Regions from separate parts of the Brevibacillus sp. HB1.4B genome, predicted to be linked through region 2. Evidence: predicted binding sites of a transcription regulator. Region 2 holds the regulator's gene; each other region holds the start of a gene.
What was found. The regulator LexA, encoded in region 2, represses DNA repair genes until DNA is damaged. The targets are predictions, from matches to a motif close to CGAACATATGTTCG.
Positions count from the first base shown of each region.

Region 1: the regulator LexA is predicted to act here: its motif matches at 2,472-2,485, upstream of uvrB (excinuclease ABC subunit UvrB).
Region 3: the regulator LexA is predicted to act here: its motif matches at 4,251-4,264, upstream of HP398_RS05365 (ImmA/IrrE family metallo-endopeptidase).
Region 4: the regulator LexA is predicted to act here: its motif matches at 1,299-1,312, upstream of HP398_RS24970 (WYL domain-containing protein).

Region 1 is NZ_JABSUT010000007.1:340,743-345,860, forward strand. It holds gene HP398_RS19085 (hypothetical protein) at 1-1,386, shown strand, start outside; gene HP398_RS19090 (flagellar hook assembly protein FlgD) at 1,451-2,383, opposite strand; gene uvrB (excinuclease ABC subunit UvrB) at 2,564-4,540, shown strand; gene uvrA (excinuclease ABC subunit UvrA) at 4,556-5,118, shown strand, end outside.
Region 2 is NZ_JABSUT010000009.1:268,125-273,242, forward strand. It holds gene HP398_RS21855 (HelD family protein) at 1-12, opposite strand, end outside; gene crcB (fluoride efflux transporter CrcB) at 51-416, opposite strand; gene HP398_RS21865 (DUF896 domain-containing protein) at 512-709, opposite strand; gene yneA (cell division suppressor protein YneA) at 786-1,121, opposite strand; gene lexA (transcriptional repressor LexA) at 1,284-1,907, shown strand; gene HP398_RS21880 (DUF456 domain-containing protein) at 1,958-2,443, opposite strand; gene HP398_RS21885 (DUF4269 domain-containing protein) at 2,552-3,127, shown strand; gene HP398_RS21890 (sensor histidine kinase) at 3,667-5,049, opposite strand; gene HP398_RS21895 (response regulator transcription factor) at 5,052-5,118, opposite strand, start outside.
Region 3 is NZ_JABSUT010000002.1:199,821-204,938, forward strand. It holds gene HP398_RS05340 (barstar family protein) at 1-496, opposite strand, end outside; gene HP398_RS05345 (DUF7660 family protein) at 796-1,035, shown strand; gene HP398_RS05350 (reverse transcriptase domain-containing protein) at 1,100-2,425, opposite strand; gene HP398_RS05355 (SLATT domain-containing protein) at 2,422-3,024, opposite strand; gene HP398_RS05360 (3'-5' exonuclease) at 3,235-3,852, opposite strand; gene HP398_RS05365 (ImmA/IrrE family metallo-endopeptidase) at 4,281-4,760, shown strand.
Region 4 is NZ_JABSUT010000012.1:37,046-42,163, reverse strand. It holds gene HP398_RS24975 (MFS transporter) at 1-1,213, shown strand, start outside; gene HP398_RS24970 (WYL domain-containing protein) at 1,367-1,591, shown strand; gene HP398_RS24965 (hypothetical protein) at 1,690-1,953, shown strand; gene rsgA (ribosome small subunit-dependent GTPase A) at 2,197-3,282, shown strand; purine riboswitch at 3,421-3,522, shown strand; gene HP398_RS24955 (xanthine phosphoribosyltransferase) at 3,751-4,341, shown strand; gene HP398_RS24950 (nucleobase:cation symporter-2 family protein) at 4,374-5,118, shown strand, end outside.

The DNA.
Region 1 (5,118 bases), on a different contig from region 2:
CAGACAGGGGAGTTGCTCAGACTGAATCTTACTCCGAAAATAGCAACAAAGCCTGCCTACCCGACTGAGCAGCAGGCCAAAACACGTGCGCTGGCTTTTGTCGCTGGTTTGCAGGGAACAGGTACAGGTAACGCCTATCAAGCGAGAGAGGTTTATAAAAATAAGGACCTGTTGACGGTTCGACTGGTGCGAGTCCTGAATAATGTTGTACTCGATGACGATTATGATTGTCTCGTCAGTTTTGATGCATCGGGAAGAATTGTTTGGTTTTCCACTTTTGATGGCAGGCTATACGAAAAAGTAAGTCCCGCTTCACTCCCATCTCCACAGCGCGTCATCTCTTCCGAACAAGCTGTACGAAAGTGGCAAGAAAGCCGTCCATTGGAACTTGTTTATTTATTGCCCATTCATAAGCAAAGCGATCAGGTAGAAGCAAAGCTTGCTTATGTCCTGAAAAATGGAATTATAACGCAGCGACATACAGGTAGTGCATTAGATGCCTTTAGTGGCAAACGATTAGTAACAAAGAATACCCGAGGGACAACCAATCCGCCTCAGACCATCAATGTGACAGGAACAGGTGAGAAGTGGGTAGCGCAAACAGAGTCGCAAGCGCGTGATTTGTTACGCATGTTGTTTCGAATCGAAACAGAAAAGCTGCCGCTATCCATCTACGAGGCGAGTTACGATGATGGTCCAGCCCTTCGTTATTTCATATGGGGAAATTTTGGTGAGGGGGTTCCCGATGCTGACAAGATATCACGAATGGCTACCTTTCCCGAGGGAAGCAGTAACGGCGAGCAGCATCATCTTCTCGTGACGGATGCGAAAACTGGTGAACTGCTTGAATTTTCTACGAGGGTGAACAATCCGCAATGGTCTAATGTGAAAACGGATAAGAAGCGAGATCGAATAGAAGCGGATAAGCTTTTGAAAAGACTGACTCCGTCTGGAAGCAATCAAATCCAAATAACGGAGGATGGAAATAAAAGGTACACCTCGATCGTAGCTGATCCTCTCGTGAACGGCATTCCGGTTTATGGGATCAATCAGAGTGTGGAGGATGGGATGTATACGATTCGGATCGATTCATGGACGGGTGCATGGGAACAGGTAAGCATAAACAAACCGGCCAGTGTCAAATACCCGGCCCATTCCCAAGCACTTAAAGAACAAGTGGCCATGAACCGTTTACTGCAAACCTTTCCACTTGAGCTGACCTACATCCACCAGCCGGATTACGAGAAAAACACGATTACATGGAAGCTCGGCTATGACCTTTCGTTCCGTCAAACTCGCTCGCATTGCTTCTGCGGGGGAGAATTTAAAGTAGATGATACGTTTTATGTGGATGCGATAACCGGGAAAGTGATCGTAAACGAATAGCACCCTGCAAAAGAAAAAGCCGCCTTCTCCGATTGCGAAGATGTGCGGCTTTTTGCATGGGATTCTAGGCAGTTGCTTCGAATCCTGTGATTTGGTTGAGAGCGACTTTCTTATCATCCTTGAGGACGAATTCGACTACTCCGTTTTTCATGCTGACAGCTTTGACCACGCCTGTAAGAGGCGTATTGGTAGTGGTACCGTCCGGATTCGTCTGAGACTGATTGTACGTGATGTTGTAGCCGATCATTTGCGCATAGGCAAGGGAGTTGCCCATTGTTCTGTTTTCAGGTTTCACCGTCATGCCTACGATTTCTTCGGCTTTTACGGTTGATCCATTATCCAGTTGGAATTGTGCGGTACCGTTTTTAGTGGTAAAGCCAGTGATGACGCCATTCAAGATTTCATCAACCTTGGAAACGTCGTTTTTGGTATCTGGATTGCCATCCCGGTCGACTTCCTTGGTTACTTTATAGGAAATCTCACGACCGATCATTTCCATGTACTTCACGCTGTTGTCGAGCGTATTGCCGGCCAGACCTTGCGATTCCAATCCGGAGACGTCTGCCAGCGGAATCGGTGTCGATTCGCCTGCGATACGGAAGTAGATTTTGCCTTGATCCATGTATACGGCATCAAGTACGCCTTCTTTCTTCTCCGTCTTAGTTTCTCCCGTCATCTCGTCTTTTGTAGTAAGGGAGTACGAAGCAGTACGACCTACCAGCTTTTCATACTTCTCCAAAGTGACCATGCTGTTGTTCGATTGCTCCATCAGCGTGGTCATTTTTGTGATTTTTTCTACCATGGTCAGCATACTTGTTTGCTGGATGAACTGAGAGTTGTCCATTGGGGACATAGGGTCTTGATGTTTTAACTGCTCGAGCATGAGCTTCATAAAGGCATTTTGGTCGAGCTCGGTGGTGAATTCTTTTTTGCCTTTATAGCTCAAATGAGGTTGTATATATGGGTTATTTTTAACGGTTGTTCCGGTATCTGACATGTCAATCCTCCCTGAAGGTGGCGAGTCTATCTGTGCATGTTTGCACTTCCTTCATCTTATATCGGAAAAATTGGAGGAAAGATGAAGACAAACGTTTGTTCGAATTTTGGGCTTAAACTAGCCGGAATTGTGTTATAATGGAAGTAGAAACAGTCATGCTATGAGGAGATGAACGAGGGAATGGAGCGTTTTGAATTGGTATCGGAGTTTCAACCGTCCGGTGACCAGCCGACCGCCATTGCCGAGCTGGTGGCAGGGTTGCAAGCTGGCAAGCGACACCAGACATTGCTGGGGGCAACGGGAACGGGAAAGACTTTTACGGCTGCCCAGGTAATTGCTCAGGTGAACAGGCCAACACTCGTGATGGCACACAACAAAACTCTGGCCGCTCAGCTTTGTGCAGAGTTTAAGGAGTTTTTCCCGAACAACGCGGTGGAATACTTCGTCAGCTACTACGATTACTATCAACCCGAAGCATACATTCCCCAATCGGATACGTTTATTGAAAAAGACTCGAGCATTAACGACGAGATCGACAAGCTCCGTCACTCGGCTACCAGTGCTTTGTTTGAACGCCGAGATGTCATCATTGTTGCCTCCGTCTCCTGCATTTACGGATTGGGTTCTCCTGAAGAGTATCGGGAGTTGCTCTTGTCTTTACGTGTTGGCATGGAAACAGGACGGGACGAGATTTTGCATCGTCTGGTCGATATCCAGTACACACGCAACGACATCAACTTCACGCGCGGTACGTTCCGTGTGCGGGGTGACGTCGTGGAGATTTTCCCTGCCTCAGAGAGTGAGCAGGCGATTCGCGTTGAGTTTTTTGGAGATGAAATAGAGCGGATTACTTCGATTGACGTACTGACCGGCGAGATTTTGGGACAGCGTGATCACATTGCCATCTTCCCTAAATCTCACTATGTGACGCGCGAGGAGAAAATGAAGCTGGCTGTCCAAAGCATCGAGGCCGAGCTGGAAGAAAGACTGAAAGAATTCCGTGACGCGGGAAAGCTCTTGGAAGCACAGCGACTGGAGCAACGTACACGGTATGATATTGAGATGATGATGGAGATGGGCTTTTGCTCCGGTATTGAAAACTACTCGCGCCATCTGACAGGACTGCCTGCCGGGCATGCTCCTTATACCTTGTTGGATTACTTCCCTGAAGATTTTATCGTCATGATGGATGAGTCGCATATGACCTTGCCGCAGGTTCGGGGGATGTATAACGGTGACCGCGCACGGAAGGATGTACTGGTCGATCACGGATTCCGTCTGCCTTCTGCACGCGATAACCGCCCACTCAAGTTCGAGGAGTTTGAAGGAAAGCTGAAACAAGCGATTTACATTTCAGCTACGCCGGGTCCTTATGAGCTGGAGCACAGCCCAGAAATGGTGCAGCAGGTGATTCGTCCGACAGGCTTGATTGACCCAACGGTTACGGTACGTCCGATCAAGGGACAGATTGACGATTTGATTGGCGAAATCCAAGCCACGATTGCGAAAAATGAGCGGATTCTCGTCACGACTCTGACGAAGAAAATGTCTGAGGATTTGACGGACTATCTGAAAGAAATCGGAATCAAGGTCCGCTATCTTCACTCGGATATTAAAACGATTGAGCGGATGCAGATATTACGTTCATTGCGCTTGGGTGAGTTTGACGTGCTAGTCGGAATCAACCTCTTGCGGGAAGGCTTGGACTTGCCGGAAGTATCGCTTGTGGCGATTTTGGATGCAGACAAGGAAGGCTTCCTGCGCAATGAGCGTTCGCTGATTCAGACGATTGGTCGGGCTGCGCGGAACTCAGAGGGACGCGTTATCATGTACGCGGACAAAATGACAGATTCGATGACCTCTGCGATTCGAGAGACAGAACGTCGTCGCTCCATTCAGATGGCTTACAATGAAGAGCACGGCATCACGCCGCAAACCGTGAAAAAGTCCGTCCGCGAAGTGATCGAGGCGACCAAGGTTGCGGAGGAAAAAGCAGATTACTTGCCACATGCAGACTTTAAGAAAATGCCGAAGAAGGATCGCGTGGCTGTTATAGAACGTATGGAAGAAGAAATGAAGGAAGCGGCACGCAACCTTATGTTCGAGCGTGCGGCCGAATTGCGTGATTTGATTCTTGAGCTGAAGGCGGAACTCTAAGGAGAGGTTTTTTTCATGCCATTAGAACATATTGTCGTAAAGGGTGCACGTGCCCACAATCTGAAAAATATTGATGTAGTCATTCCGAGGGACAAATTCGTCGTTCTGACGGGTTTGTCTGGCTCGGGTAAGTCCTCGCTTGCTTTTGACACGATTTACGCAGAGGGACAACGACGCTATGTCGAGTCTCTGTCTGCATACGCCCGTCAATTTCTTGGGCAGATGGACAAGCCGGACGTGGATTCGATTGAGGGACTTTCCCCTGCGATCTCGATTGACCAGAAAACAACGAGCCGCAACCCTCGCTCCACGGTAGGTACGGTTACGGAAATCTACGACTATTTGCGCCTTTTGTATGCGCGTGTTGGGAGAGCGGTTTGCCCGGAGCATGGCATCGAGATCCAATCTCAGACCATTGAACAAATGGTCGATCGACTATTGGAGTATCCTGAGCGCACGAAAATGCAGATTCTCGCGCCGATGGTACAAGGACGCAAGGGAGAGCACGTCAAGTTGTTCGAGGACATCCGCAAGCAAGGTTTCGTCCGTGTGCGGGTCAATGGTGAAATTACCGATCT
Region 2 (5,118 bases):
CTGTGTACTCACATTCATTCCCCCTCACATGTATCGTGTCATTGAACGACTCAGGACCATTGCCTGGCCAACCATATTCCAACCGCACAAGAAAGTAGACCGACTCCCAAACTAAGCAGAGCGTACAAAGTGCCACGTAACAGGTGGCCTTCCCCCCAAAAAGAGACTACTTCCAAGGAGAAGCTTGAGAAAGTCGTAAATCCTCCCATGACCCCCGTTGCAAATAAGAGGTAGAGTGTCGGAGATAAAAAGCCACGTTCTTTCCCCAGCACGAACAAGATGCCGATGATCAAAGATCCACAAACATTGGCGATCCAGGTTCCCCACGGCCATCCCGGCTGATTCGCGAGCAAAGACAATAGGTAGCGCAAAAGAGAGCCAACTGCTCCTCCAACCGCCACAGCTATCCACGCCATCGCTTTCCCTCCCTGGCTATCACAGCTTATGTATGTCACAGAAAAAGACACCCTAGCGTCAAGCGAGGATGTCTGTCGTATCAGTAATTGTTATCTTACTGTTTTGGCTTATTTTCTTCAAGGTCTTCCACATAACGGATGGAATCCAAATTTGCTCTCAATGAAAGCTTAACGGCGTCAATGTACTTTTGGCGCAATGCTTTTTGTTCAAGCTTTTCCTCTTCGGTCAAACCTTCTTCGCGCGATTTTTTGACCAATTCGTTGATGCGTTTAATTTCTGCGTCAGATACCACTGCTGGTTCCTCCCACTCTGTAGTAGTGCCGCTTCATTATACCACATTCGAGTGATCCCGCAAGACAGCCGAACACTTACGGAGTATCAGGAAGGATGAGAGTCTGACCTGGGTAAATCCTGTTGCTCTCTAAACCGTTCGCATCCTTAATTTCTATTATATAGTCCCGAACATCCATCTGATCTGTATTGTATTGAACAGCTAACGACCATAGGCTATCTCCAGATTGTACGGTTACTTCTATGCCTTGTGGCTCCTCCATTGGCGAAGAAGCAAACACTAGTTCGGTTAACAGGTAAAAAAAGAGAGTAAATGTAATAAGAAACAAGAGAGCTTGTCCTCTCGTGATACCAAAACGAACACGACGTTCTTCTTTTTTCTCGAAACGATTACGTACTGTCAATGAATTCATAATAATGGCCTCCTCACAAACATACGTTCTGATCACTTGTAGCCTCATAATAAATGAGAACATATGTTCATGTCAACAAATAATCGAACTTATGTTTGTCGAACGCAAGCTCCCATGGTATAATATAGGAAAATATGTTCGAGAAATCAGGGGTGTCTTTCTATGTCAAAATTATCGAGTAGACAACAAGCCATCATCGAGTTCATACGAAAGGAAGTTCGTGATAAAGGATATCCGCCATCTGTACGTGAAATTGGGGAGGCTGTTGGACTAGCTTCCAGCTCAACAGTACATGGGCATTTGGCACGCTTAGAGAAAAAAGGCCTCATTCGTCGAGATCCTACCAAACCTCGTGCCATCGAATTGCTATCAGATGAAGATCGTTTTCAAGACAATTTCGAAGACTCTGTCGTCCGTGTGCCAGTAATCGGAAAAGTAACCGCTGGACAACCGATTACTGCCATTGAGGATGTAGAAGAGTACTTCCCGCTTCCAGACAATATCGTGACTTCTGACAAGGTCTATATGCTGCGCGTCTCCGGGAACAGTATGATTGATGCCGGAATTCTCGACGGAGACTACGTCATTGTTCGCCAACAGCACGTAGCCAACAATGGTGACATCGTCGTAGCCATGACAGAAGAAGACGAAGCGACCGTTAAAAGATTTTTCAAAGAAAAGAATCACTTCCGTCTCCAACCGGAAAATGCCACGATGGAACCGATCATCCTGGAGCATGTCACTATTCTCGGTAAAGTCATCGGTGTTTATCGACTCATTCACTAGTTCCCACGTAAAAAAGGACAGCCGAGGCTGTCCTTTTTGTTTTCTGTCTATTATCTGGCGATAAAAAACCAGATGATCATCGTAACTTGCAAGATGACTTTTACGACTGCACTACCCAAAAATCCGATCAGTGAGCCTACTCCCGCTTTCACTGCTCGCTCCATCGACTGCTTCTGCACCATCAACTCTACGAGAACGACGAATACGAACGGTAAGATCAGCATACCAAACGGTGGGAAAACGAAAATCCCGAGGATAATACCGACCGCAGCAGCAACGGACGACCATTTGGACCCTCCATACCTTTTCACGAAGTACATATTCGTCAGCAAGTCAGCACCGTAAAGCAGAATGCTTAGAACGACCATTCCCCACCAAAAGGATGCCGGCAATCCCGCTCCCGGATCTGCAATGAAAAAGTGATAGAGCAAAAAGCCCGCCCACAGTAATATCGTATCAGGTAAAACGGGTAAGAAAATTCCTGCGATGCTTAGCAAGAACAATAACACAACCACTACCCACAAAAATATTTCCATCTACTACACTCCCTTCATTTAGGTATACGAGTGATTATCGATTTCGTTGCGTACTTATTCACTTTTGTCTAAACTATTTTAAAAGAAAGCAGACATGGAGGTAGTCTCATGAGAAATTGGCATGATCTCTCCTACTTGGGCAGAGGGACGATTCGCCAAAAAGCAGCGTGGGAAGCGATTCAACAGACGCACATCATGGAAGTACTATCCGATTACCATCCAGTGCTTGCCGGAACCATCCCATTGGACATTGATGTTGTGCAAAGCGATCTGGATATTATTTGCGAGAGTCATGATCTGGAGCAGTTTGAGCAGGCTGTTCGTACAGCATTTGGCTGTTTGCCCGGATTTGAAGTGACACACTCAGATGTGAATAGTACGCCCACGTGCGTTATCTCGTTTTTCACAGCTGACTTTTGGTTTGAATTGTTTGCTCAACCGGTAGCTGTCGAAATGCAAAACGCCTATCGTCATATGGACATCGAAGCACGATTGTTAGACATAGGAGGCTTGGATGCGTATAAACAGATCAGGACTCTGAAGCAAAGCGGCATCAAGACAGAGCCTGCATTTGCTCGATACTTTCATATCCCAGGTGATGATCCATACGAGGCTTTGTTGCAATTGGAGCCGTTAACAGACCAGGAATTACGACAAAGAGTTCAGCTGCTGCGAAAGGATTAATCTTCGAGCAAAGAGCCAATCTCTGCTGCTTGAAAGCAGGAAGGATGCATCGCTTTCGGGCGAAAAGCTTTTTGAATGCGGGCTTTTTCGTTTCATGTCTCGCAACGCGCTTTTAACCTATATACTTAAAACCTTGTCAACGCTTTAATGGTCGTTCATATGTGGAAAATAAAATATGTAACTGAGGCATTGGAAGGCTACCTCTTTTCAAACCCCTTTAAACGGAGCAAATGAACTTACCATTAAATGCCGTGATGTGGGATATTACTATCAAAGGACAATAGATTAAAATCACTGTTCTAACAAGTCTCACATCAAGGTAATGAAAGATGAAATAAGCTTCTCTCCCATATGAGAGAAGCTTATTTCATTATTATTCTTGTTTTCAGATACAAGCCGAACATGATTGAGGGCTTAGCAGGTAAACTGGATGTAATAATGATACTGGTTATATGCACAAAAACCTAGACGGGTTTCCATCTCACGGTAGGCTTTTCGGTTATTTTTTATAGAAAAGACACCTTCCCCTTTTCGCATGGTTATTCACTCCCTGATCTACGATTGGGGAAATGTAATCGAAATGAGGTTCCCCGATTTGGGCTGCTTTGTACTTGAATTTTCCCGCCATGTAAATCCACTAAATGCTTAACAATTGACAAACCAAGGCCACTTCCTCCAGTATGACGTGATCTGGATTTCTCCACCCGATAGAACCGCTCCCATATTAGTTCTAATTCTTTCTCGGAGATTCCAATTCCCTCATCCTTTACTTCAATTACGGATTCTCTGAGCATTTTCGTTACACTGATCAAAACCGTTCCTTCACCCTGAGAATAACGAATCGCATTATCTATTAAGTTCATTAAAATTTGGTGAAACCGCTGCGGGTCCACCCAAAAGTACACAGGAGGACAAATTGTAAGAGATAACTTCACTCCCAATTCTTCAGCACGTGGTGTCATTTCCTCGATTATTCTTTCTAATAAACTTCGAATAGCGACCCGTTCTTTTCTTAATGTAATTTTACCTTCATCCAATCGACTCAGTGTCATCAAATCGTTGACTACTTGTTCGAGCCGATCAGATTGATCCCGGATGATCGAAATTAACTTACTTGCGCGATTTGGCGTCATTTCTGAATTCTGAAGGAGGGTTGCATATCCTTTCACATATGTAAGGGGAGTACGTAATTCATGAGCTACATGAGATAGGAATTCTCGACGGGACGACCGATAATAAGACAAGCTTTTGGCGAGCTGGTTTACTTGACGAGTGAGTAAAGAGAGTTCGTCTTTACCTTCTAAAACAACTCTTACATCATAATTACCCTCATCGAGATGCCTAATTGCATTGATAACGTTTACAATCGGTCTTACAATATATCTGGATAATAGTAAGCCAAACCCACTCGTGACTAGTAAAGAACCCAAGCCAGCAAGCAATAACATTGTCTGAAGAGACTGTAATGTATCTTTCAGCCAAGTTGGTTTCGTTATAACAACTACCGTTCCTAATAGATTTTGTCCTCGTTGAATGGGACTTTTTGCTAAAATGAGACGATCTGGTTCAAAAACCGTTTGAATCGCTTTTTGATTCGGACTTCCCTGAATCCAATTTTGAACAAAATTAAACAATGAATCAGGTAATCGTTTGGAATCAATAAGCAATTCTCCTTTGGGAGAAAAGACAAGAACAGTAGAAGAAGACTTTTCCTCCATTTCGCCGATATGCTGAAGAGTTTTTCTATTGAAGTCTACGCTTAACATTTGAGCAAAAGTCGATGCATGTTGAGCAAGTGCTAGCTCCGTATAGGATTGATAGTGAAGAGTTATAATTTGGTAGCTGATGGTTCCCAATAGCACAAGCCCTAGAATCATGATACCTAAAATGGTGATTAACAGCTTGGTCGCCACTCGATGCATCGTTATTGAACTCCCCATTTATATCCATAGCCCCACACTGTTTGAATGCCTTCTCCTTGAAAACCAGCT
Region 3 (5,118 bases), on a different contig from region 2:
CTGTAATTAGTGGTTGGTTTGGAAGTGAATTCAGATGGAACAATTCGGAATATTTCTCGTGTTCAAATAAAAACTCTTCTATTTCTTCCCTTGAAGTATTTACATCCCCATATCCATCCAGGGCACGCTCAAGGTTTCCCGTGATCGCATACAGATATCCATTCCATTCATGATCAGAATCAACGTAATTTGATAACCTATAGAGAATTTCACATGTCTCATAAAGAGTATAGTGTTTGTTTTTGTAACTGAAGTTAATCATTCCAACTATTGTTTTTAGTGCTGTTTCTTCGTCTGTGTTAGTGCAAAGCTCGATAAGTAAGCGAGGAATGTCCTCCTCTTTTTTTACCATTGAAAGGTCAAACACTCTATCAGGTATAACTGTTACCTCTAAAAGATCAATTACTTTATCTGCCCACACGATTATATGATCTTTAGAAAAGAACCCTATGGATAATCCAATGTGACATACTTTGGCTTCAAACTCAATATCCATATTCTTCACCACCAAGTTCCAGATAGTTAGTATCATAGTAACATGCTGGAAAAGTCAGGAGTAGTGTGTACAAACGGATATATAAAGAATCTGCCCCACATTTGATAACATCACTGCAGTCGATGGTAATTAGTCGAAGTTGAGATTTTTCATGACAGAGAGATTCCCCTACTGACAATTACAAATGTTTTTGAGCATGTCAGGTATTTAAGGAATCATGCCGAACAGGGATTCAGAAATCACAACGAGATGAGTTAAACTATAAGTGTCTTTACTGTTACACGTGAGGAGAAATTATTATGGACCTTTTTGAGAAATGCAACAATGTTGATTCCAAAGATGAACTTATTCAATTCATAAAGGCTTTAAGACACGATCTTCAAATTAACCCTGATGAATGGGAAAACCTATCGCTCGCTGCCTTTTTAGAGGCAATGGAATCCTGGATGGAAGATACACTAGATATGGAGTATCTGCCGGATCAGCCCGAGTGGAAGTCTCTTGCTACTATATTGTACATGGGGAAGATTTATGAGTAGTTAGCGTATCTTGCGGAGCAACGAAATGACAACAAGACTCACAATAATTATGTGAGTCTTGTTGTTAAGATATATTTTGAATATCCTTTTCTAACTCTTTGACTGACTTAAAGATCTGCCATTTGAATTTATTATCAATTTGTTCATCTGTAAATTTTGATACTTTGATATTGAAAATATTTTTCAATATTAGTTTTTTCTCTGCGGTACTGTAATTATCAAAATTAGGAATATACTTAGTTCTAGTAACATTTTCACGAATCTCCGAAAATGTCCTTACAAATCGTTTAATATTTTGTTTAGGAACCCCATATCTTGTACACAATTTTTTTATAAAACAATCAAGTTTAAATAATAACGATTCGTCGTTAATTTGCGAAAAGAAAAATAACCATCCAAATTTTTTAGAATCAAATTTACAGCCTGTTATCCTTAAATTTAGCTTCCAAAGTAATATTTCAAGTTTATTCGGTAAACTAGAATACTTATATTCGGAAAAAGTTGTTAATATTGACTGCTTCAACTTTTTTAGCGATTGATCCTTTACCGAATAGTGCTTTGTTTTTATATGATAACCAAGAAATTCAAACCCGCTTTCAAGTTCTCCAGAATTTGTTTTTTCTATATTGATTTTCAATTTCAACATCTTAAACTCATTATTAATCTGATTGCGGATAGTAGTTACATCCTTTTTGTGACAGAGAATTATTATGTCATCAACATACCTAAAATATTTTAAATTCTTTTTCCCGATATAATCATTATCTATTTCGTTTAAGTAAACGTCAGCAAGAACATTTGATATTGATAAACCTTGCGGTACTCCTTTTATATTTATTACATTTTGATCATTTGTGTTTGCAGGTGACTTTGTTGGAGTTTGTATTGCTCTTTTAATTAGAGTTAATATTTTCCTGCTCTTAATTCTACCTCTTACCTTCTGGAGTAATATTCTGTGGTTTATCGTAGGATAAAAATTCTTGATGTCAAACTTGATAAAGTAATCATACCCATCATTCTGAATTGAATCCTGTAGTTTACCTATTTTAACTTGGATTAGTTCGTTATTCGTAACACTTTGGAACTCAGTAGATAAAATACCTTTTACTATATTTAAAGTAATCTTGTCTCTTATAGTTGGAATTGAAATTACCCTTGGGAATTTATCCCTTCCTTTCATGATTAGTTTCTCTTTATATGAAATAAAATCATATGTGCCATTTGCAACTTTCCTAGTAATAATTTCAATATTCTCATCAAGATTCTTTTCAAATGTTTCCTTATTAATTCGATCTAATCCAGTTGTTGCTTTCTTTTTGATCACAGTTTCGTACACATGTCTAATTTCTTTTTCAGTAAATTTTTTTTTGTAAACATCAAATCCACTCATACAGATTCACCCTTTAAAAAAATCAGAATACTTGGGATTAGCAGAGGTAGAATAAATAATCCAATAATGACGATTCTAATACGAACTCTGTACCAAAATATTCTTTGATTCTCTGATAGGGATAGTTCTCGTATTTTTTGTTCTTTTATAAAAATTAAATAATCATATTTACTGTGATTTTCGACATTACTTAATAAATCATCATACTTGTTTGAAATGTCTTTGAACTGAGCGAGATTAATTTCCTTAGTATTTGGATCTTCTTGAATGATTTGTAGTTCTCTATATAATCCCTCCATTTTCAAGTAACAATTTTTCAAGTCCTTTGCTCTACTTTTAAAGTCCCTAGAGCTAACAAATAAAGTTGAAGCAAATAAGAATAACGAAGCTATTACTAGGACAAACGAGATGAAAGGTGTTGAGTTTTCAGGGGAAATCGTCCAAATTGAAGCAACAAGAACAATCAAAGTATAATAATTAATTAGAACTTGTGCCCAAAAATCAGTCGATTCTAATCTCTCTGAAGTCTGAATACGACATTTTCTCGTAATCCAAATATTATCTAATAGTCTTGTATAGATTTTATCCTGTTTTGTCATTTGACCACCCTACATAAATAAATGTGAGCCCTTGATACTTTACATTTTCACCCAATAAAGGGTTCTCTCATATAATTATGAAAGAAGAATAGAATATTCTTGTTAATTAGACTCATTCCCGAAGGAATTATCTCTAATATAGAAGAGATAAGGGCTCACACAACTTATTTTTATTATATTTCAGTATTTATTTCAACAATAAATTGAGAATTAACCCAAATTTTTGAGATTATTGATTTCTTGACCAACTAATTTTGCATTATTTGGTGTCCATTTTGGAGGCCCGTATTTTTTATAATACCCCAGTACATTTAAATATTTCTCCACACTCTCTTCTTCGTTTAGTTTTTTAAACAGTTCCCAACATGCTAAAGAGTCAGCAAGCGCTCGATGTGATTCATTGACGCTAACACTATACCGAGCACACATTTCATTTAGCGTATGGGGGTAACCATTTCTATCTCTACATATTGTTAAAGTGTCGATAAAGTTATTTTCAAAACTCTGCCCCATTATTCTTTTTAAAGAGAAATGAAGAAATCCAAGATCGAATCCAGCATTGTGGGCAATTAAGGTACTATCTTCTATGAACTGGAAAAGCATCTTAAAGGCTAAATCTTCTTGCATCCCCAAAGCAACATTTTGATTGGTTATTCCAGTTATTTCAGTGATTTTTTCTGTTAGATTACCGTTGAAATGTACTAAAGTTGAAAATTCACTTATTATTTCCCCCTTTTTTACTCGAATAGCTGCTAACTCGATTACTCGATCTTTTTTACTATCTAATCCACTGGTTTCAAAATCTATTACCGTTAAATCTTCAAGCATCATTATCCTCCTTCTACTGCTCATTTCTTGACTTTTAAGAAATCAAAGCACCAGGATATAGATATCTAGGGATTATGTTAACAATGAAAAAAATTTGCTTACTATTATTAACTACCTCAATTGGCATCAATTCAAACACTCTATCTTTCCGATCTTACCCCTTGTTGCCCTTGTCCCTTACTTTGTACCTGATACAAATCATTTGACCTTTGTACCTTACAATGCCATCTCCTTGCTAATTAGTGGTGAATGTATACAATTCGGCAAATAGTCCCAATTACCTACTACATTCGATCAGGTTTATCCGACATAAAACGACATATTCTCCTAATTAAGTCGTAATCAGTACATCAAATTGTCACTAGTAGGAAAAAAGTAGGAATGGTAAGATTATATACAGAACAAACGTTCCTACTAGAGGTGAATCAATGAAGCTATTTTACACTCCTACCCCTCTTGAAACTTGGATAAGCCACTTCTACAAACAACTTGGCATAAAAACACCTGACGAATTAGACGAACAACGTATTGCAAGATCATTACACATCCATCTCTTATACAAAGAGATCCCATCAATGGCATATGAGTTCGGCCGCTTCAAAAGTATCACCATCGACAGTAGACTTCCCTCGTCTGTTCAACGGGAACATTTTTATCATGAGCTATGCCATATTCTTCGTCATGCCGGCCGCCAAATTATGATGCCAGCGGCATTTCGAGAACTGCAGGAATGGGATGCTAAGAATTTTACTAGGTATGCTGCGCTGCCACAGCACATGCTGACAAGGTATGATTTTAGGCAGCCAGAGATACTGGATGTCCTATCAGAGCAGTTTAAGGTTACGCCAGAACTATGCGCAGCACGATTACAAAAAATTCAGGATAAATTAAAACTTGCTGTAGTCTAACTTTCCCCTGCTTAAATAGCAGGTTTTTTCATTTTTCGCCATTACTTAAAAGTAAATATGGTATTATTCCTGATTTTCGACATAATACGACGGATTTTTTACCTATAAAACATTATTATAGGTGTAACTACTAAAATATGCCTATTCTAAGAGGAATGCTTATGGACCTCAGACCTCACATACTCCGTATGTACTGGGTTTCGGAATGAGTTTATTTTAATACCTAAAGTTGCCAATTATATCAACTACAAGGTATTGCTAGTTGAAGAATTCAGTCATCTATACTTACATACGATCTGTCAGATGCATACAACAAAGGCCCTCCATGCACTTCAAGAGCGCCAGGTAAGAACTTCTC
Region 4 (5,118 bases), on a different contig from region 2:
GATCAAAAGCTTTTTGACTTCCCTGGCCAATACGACCATGTTCACGACCTATGCGCTTTACTACATCGTGACACTGGGTTTTAACCCGTTTGAATTGCTTTTGATCGGGACGGTATTGGAGTTATCCGTGTTGGTGTTTGAAGGGATAACAGGAGTAGTTGCGGATACGTACAGTCGCCGTCGCTCCGTCATTATCGGGATGTTTTTGCTGGGAATCGGATTTGCAATGCAGGGGATTGTTCCCACGCTTGATGCTTGGGTACCGTTTATTTCTGTCTTCGGCTTGGTGCTGTTTTCGCAAGTCGTCAGTGGTCTCGGGTATACGTTTATCAGTGGAGCGGATACTGCATGGATTGTGGATGAGGTCGGAGAAGAGAAGATCGGTACGATTTTCATGAAGGCCAAGCGCTACTCCTTGTTTGGGAATCTGCTCGGGATTGCACTTAGTGTGGCATTGGCAACACTCGCTCCCAACTTGCCTTACCTCATAGGTGGCCTCATGTATCTGGGGCTTGGTGTCTTTCTGATTCTGTTCATGAAGGAGACCGGTTTTATTCCTCGTGAGCGTGAGCAAGGTGCTTCCCACGTGAAGGAAATGATTCAGACGTGGACTTCGGGTGCCAAAGTGATTCGCAGCCAGCCGATTCTGATGTTGATCTTGTTCGTGACGCTGTTTACGGGTGCAGCTTCTGAAGGGTATGATCGTTTGTGGGAAGCGCATTTGATCGCAGAAATTGGCTTTCCAGAGCTGGCTGCTATTTCGATGCCAATGTGGTTCGGGATCATTGCCGCACTCGCAAGCTTACTCGGCCTCATCGTCGTAGGCGTTGTGGAAAAAAGGCTGGATGTGAACAATGAGCGGGTTGTCCTTGTGGGCATGTTCACGTTGACGGGTCTCAAAATTGCAGCGATGATTGCTTTTGCCTTTTCCCCTAGCTTTAGCTGGGCGTTAGTAGCGTTGCTGTTGATCGGTGTGATCCAATCATTAAGCAGTCCGCTGTATGATACGTGGCTGAATCTGAACATTGAGAGCAGTGTGCGAGCGACGGTTTTGTCGATGATGGGCCAGTCCAATGCTTTGGGACAAACGGCAGGTGGTCCGGCTGTCGGATGGATCGGGACCCGGTTTTCGATTCGCGCTTCGTTGGTTGCGGCGGCCATCTTGTTGGCACCGATTCTAATTGTGTTCGGACGTGCGCTTAGAAGGCGCTGAGTTGTAACAAGCATAAGGCATGTGTCCATTTTTAGGGCGCATGCTTTTTTGTTGAGGGAATAGTTGGGTGTTGAAAACAAACTTGCGAACGAATGTTCTCTTTTGGTATGATGATCTCAACAACAAGAAGACACATTTTGTGGTGGTGGCAGCATGATGATTTTGGAGTTGAGAAGGTACGCGACCCGGCAGCAAGCAGTGGAGATCATCTATTTGAAGAAGAATGGAGAGGCTAGCAGGCGTACGATCCGTATTGTGCATATTGATGAGAGCAAAGGGAGCTTGAAAGCATACTGTTATAGGAGGAAGGCGTTTCGCGTGTTTGTGTTGGATAACATTTTTGCGATCGCACCTGTGTCTGGTCATTTTGCCGGATGAAAAGGAATCATCCTCCGCGCCCCCAGCCTGTTCCAGCGGTACTATGTTATACTAAATAGGTAAACAACTTCAAAAAAGAGGAAGGGCGGGGACAAATTATGGAGTTCTTCATTGTCATCGTCATCATGTTTTTGATCGTAGTATTTGTCTTGGCGTCCAAAGCTGCAAAAGGCGGAAGTGGGCGCTCTCATTCCTCTTCAGACAGTGGGGGCGGAGCCTTCTATGTCGACAGCAATCACAATCACCATCATCGAAATCACGACTCAGGCGATCGTTGGGATAGCTATGACAGCGATAGCGGAAGTGGTGGAGACAGTGGTGGTGGCGGAGATAGCGGAGGAGGCGGCGGCGGGGGAGATTGACGCTGTTGCATTTTGTTTCATTATGGTACAATAATTGGGAAATATGATTCCAAACCTGAATGATAGGTTTGCTAAAGGAGAGATGTTTTATGGTAGCCATCAAATTTGTTCAGAGTGTCGTAGTCGGGGTCACAGGAATCCTCCTTTCAAGCGAACAGTAATATCGTTCACCAAATGAGGATTCGACTGTGACTGGTTCTGGCTGATAGCCATATATTTAACCAATTGCAGGGGGAATCCGCAGTGAATCAACTAACCAATCAACAAGTATTGCAATCTATGGGCTGGAATGAGTATTTTGCTAATCATTTTGCCCCTTATGCCGAGCAAGGCTACAGTGTGGGACGTATCACACTCGAACATAAACGTATTTATCGTCTGTGGAGTGAGCATGGTGAACTCTTGGGCGAAGTAACGGGTAAGCTTCGTTATGAAGCCATCGGACGAGAAGATTTTCCGGCTGTCGGGGACTGGGTAGTGATCAGTGCCCGTCCTGAGGAAAAGAAAGCTTCCATCCACGGACTTCTTCCACGTAAGAGCAAGTTTTCCCGCAAAGTAGCTGGGGATACAGTGGAAGAGCAGATTGTGGCCGCAAACGTCGATACCGTTTTCCTTGTGAATTCCTTAAATAATGATTTAAATCTGCGCAGGATAGAACGCTATCTCATTCTTGCGTGGGAAAGTGGAGCCAATCCGGTGATTGTGCTATCCAAAGCAGATTTGTGTGACGATTTGGATGCATGTTTGGCAGAGATAGAATCAGTCGCAATCGGAGTGCCTGTTCACGTAGTCAGTGCTGAGCAGGGAGAAGGACTGGATCAGCTCGACCCTTATCTGGGCGAGGGCCAGACGATTGCCTTGATGGGTTCCTCTGGTGTTGGCAAATCCACGTTGATCAATAAATTGAGCGGAGCGGAAATGCAAAAAGTCAGTGGCGTGCGCGAAGGTGATGACCGTGGCCGCCATACGACGACCCATCGCGAACTGTTCCGATTGCCGAGTGGTGCTCTGATGATCGATACACCGGGCATGAGGGAGCTGCAGCTCTGGGAGGCAGATGAAGGCTTCCGCGGTGCCTTTGACGATATCGAGTCCATTGCGGAAACATGCCGTTTCAATGATTGTAAGCATATGCGAGAGCCTGGCTGTGCTGTTCAAGCTGCCATCCAATCTGGATCATTGGAAAAAGCACGCTTTGACAGTTACCTGAAGCTTCAACGAGAATTGGCACATCTGGCGCGCAAAGAAGACGCAAGGCTTGCAGCTGCTGAAAGGGATAAATGGAAAAAGATCAACGTTCAAATGCGGGAGAAAAAACCGAAGCGATAAACACGAGAGCCCTTGAGAAATCAAGGCTCTTTCCTTTATATGGACAAGTAAGCGCTTCCTTTTGTTTTCAAAAATTAACGCTTGCTCATAACGCGAGAGTTATGATAGATTTGGTCAATACTCGTTATTACACTTCGAAATAAATAGATATAGGTAGCTCGTATAATTTTGGGAATAAGGCCCATCCGTTTCTACCAGGTGACCGTAAATCACCTGACTACGAGTGAAAGTGCGTCTAGGGTTCCGTTTCTTTCCTATTCGAATAATAGGGTTGAAAGAAAGCTGGTCCGAGCGACGCAGGCACGATTGATGTGTCACACCTAAGGGATAAAAGCCCAGAGGGACAGTTTCACTTGGCGTTGGTTTGTTACGTAGCCCGCTTGTGACACTGTCCGCTCTGGGCTTTCTATATTTCAGCAGGCTACAGATATAAAAGTGGCCGGAACCATACCCGAGGAGGAAGAATTGATGAAAGAATTACAAGAGCGCATCGTACAGGACGGCAAGGTACTGTCGGCATCCGTTTTGAAGGTGGATGCGTTTTTGAACCACCAGGTAGATCCACAATTGACGATGAAGATCGGACAGCGTTTTGCCGAGCTGTTCGCTGGTGAAAAAATCACAAAAGTCGTGACGATTGAGGCAAGTGGCATTCATTTTGCAATGGCGACTTCCTTTGCGTTGGGTGTTCCCTTTATCTACGCGAAAAAGAAAAAAGCTGTCACGTTGACAGAGGAAGTATACTCTGCTCCTGTTCATTCCTTTACTCGCCAGGAAACGTATCAAATCAGTGTTTCCCGTCAGTATTTGTCTAAAGAAGACCGCGTATTGATTGTCGATGACTTCTTAGCTACGGGAGCTGCTCTGGTGGGACTTACGAATATTATCAAAGATGCCGGTGCTCATCTCGTCGGGGTTGGCGCTGTTATCGAAAAAAGCTTCCAGGAAGGCCGTGGTCTCTTGGAGCAAGCTGGCGTACGAATCGAATCATTGGCACGTATTGAATCGATGTCACCAGAAGGCATTCACTTTATTGAAGAAGAGCCTGCACGCGTATAATCAAAAAATGAATAGGAGGTAAGGGTTCACTCATGCTAGCCAAACATAAAATTGTTACTTTGGGCTTACAGCACATCCTCGCCATGTATGCAGGAGCAGTCGTCGTACCGTTGATTATCGGTGGTGCTCTGAATCTGACTCCTACGCAAATCGCTTATTTGATTGCTGCCGACCTTTTCACATGTGGAATCGCGACGCTCTTGCAAGTCCTTGGCACGCGTTATACAGGGATTCGCCTTCCCGTTGTGCTAGGATGTACGTTTACGGCAGTAGGACCGATTATCGCGATTGCTTCTACGAGCAATTTAGCGACAGCTTACGGTGCCATCATCATATCGGGTATATTCGTTGTCTTGGCAGCTCCACTGTTTGGCAAGCTGCTGCGCTTTTTCCCAACCGTGGTACAAGGTTCAGTCGTTACGATCATTGGTCTGTCGCTCATTCCCGTTGCGATGAACAACGCCGCTGGCGGACAAGGCATGCCGGACTTTGGACAACCGCACAATTTGCTTTTGGCTTTAGGAACGTTGGTTATCATTTTGCTTATTAATCGTTTCTTTACCGGATTTATTCGTGCGATTTCCGTATTGCTCGGGTTGATTGTCGGTACGGCTGTAGCTTATATGATGGGGATGGTCAGCTTCGCGAGTGTAGCGGAAGCCTCCTGGTTTAGCGTGGTTGAACCGTTTTACTTCGGTACACCACAGTTCAGTATTGTCGCCATTGTTACCATGATTCTCGTCAACATCATCAGCATGGCTGAGTCCACAGGTGTTT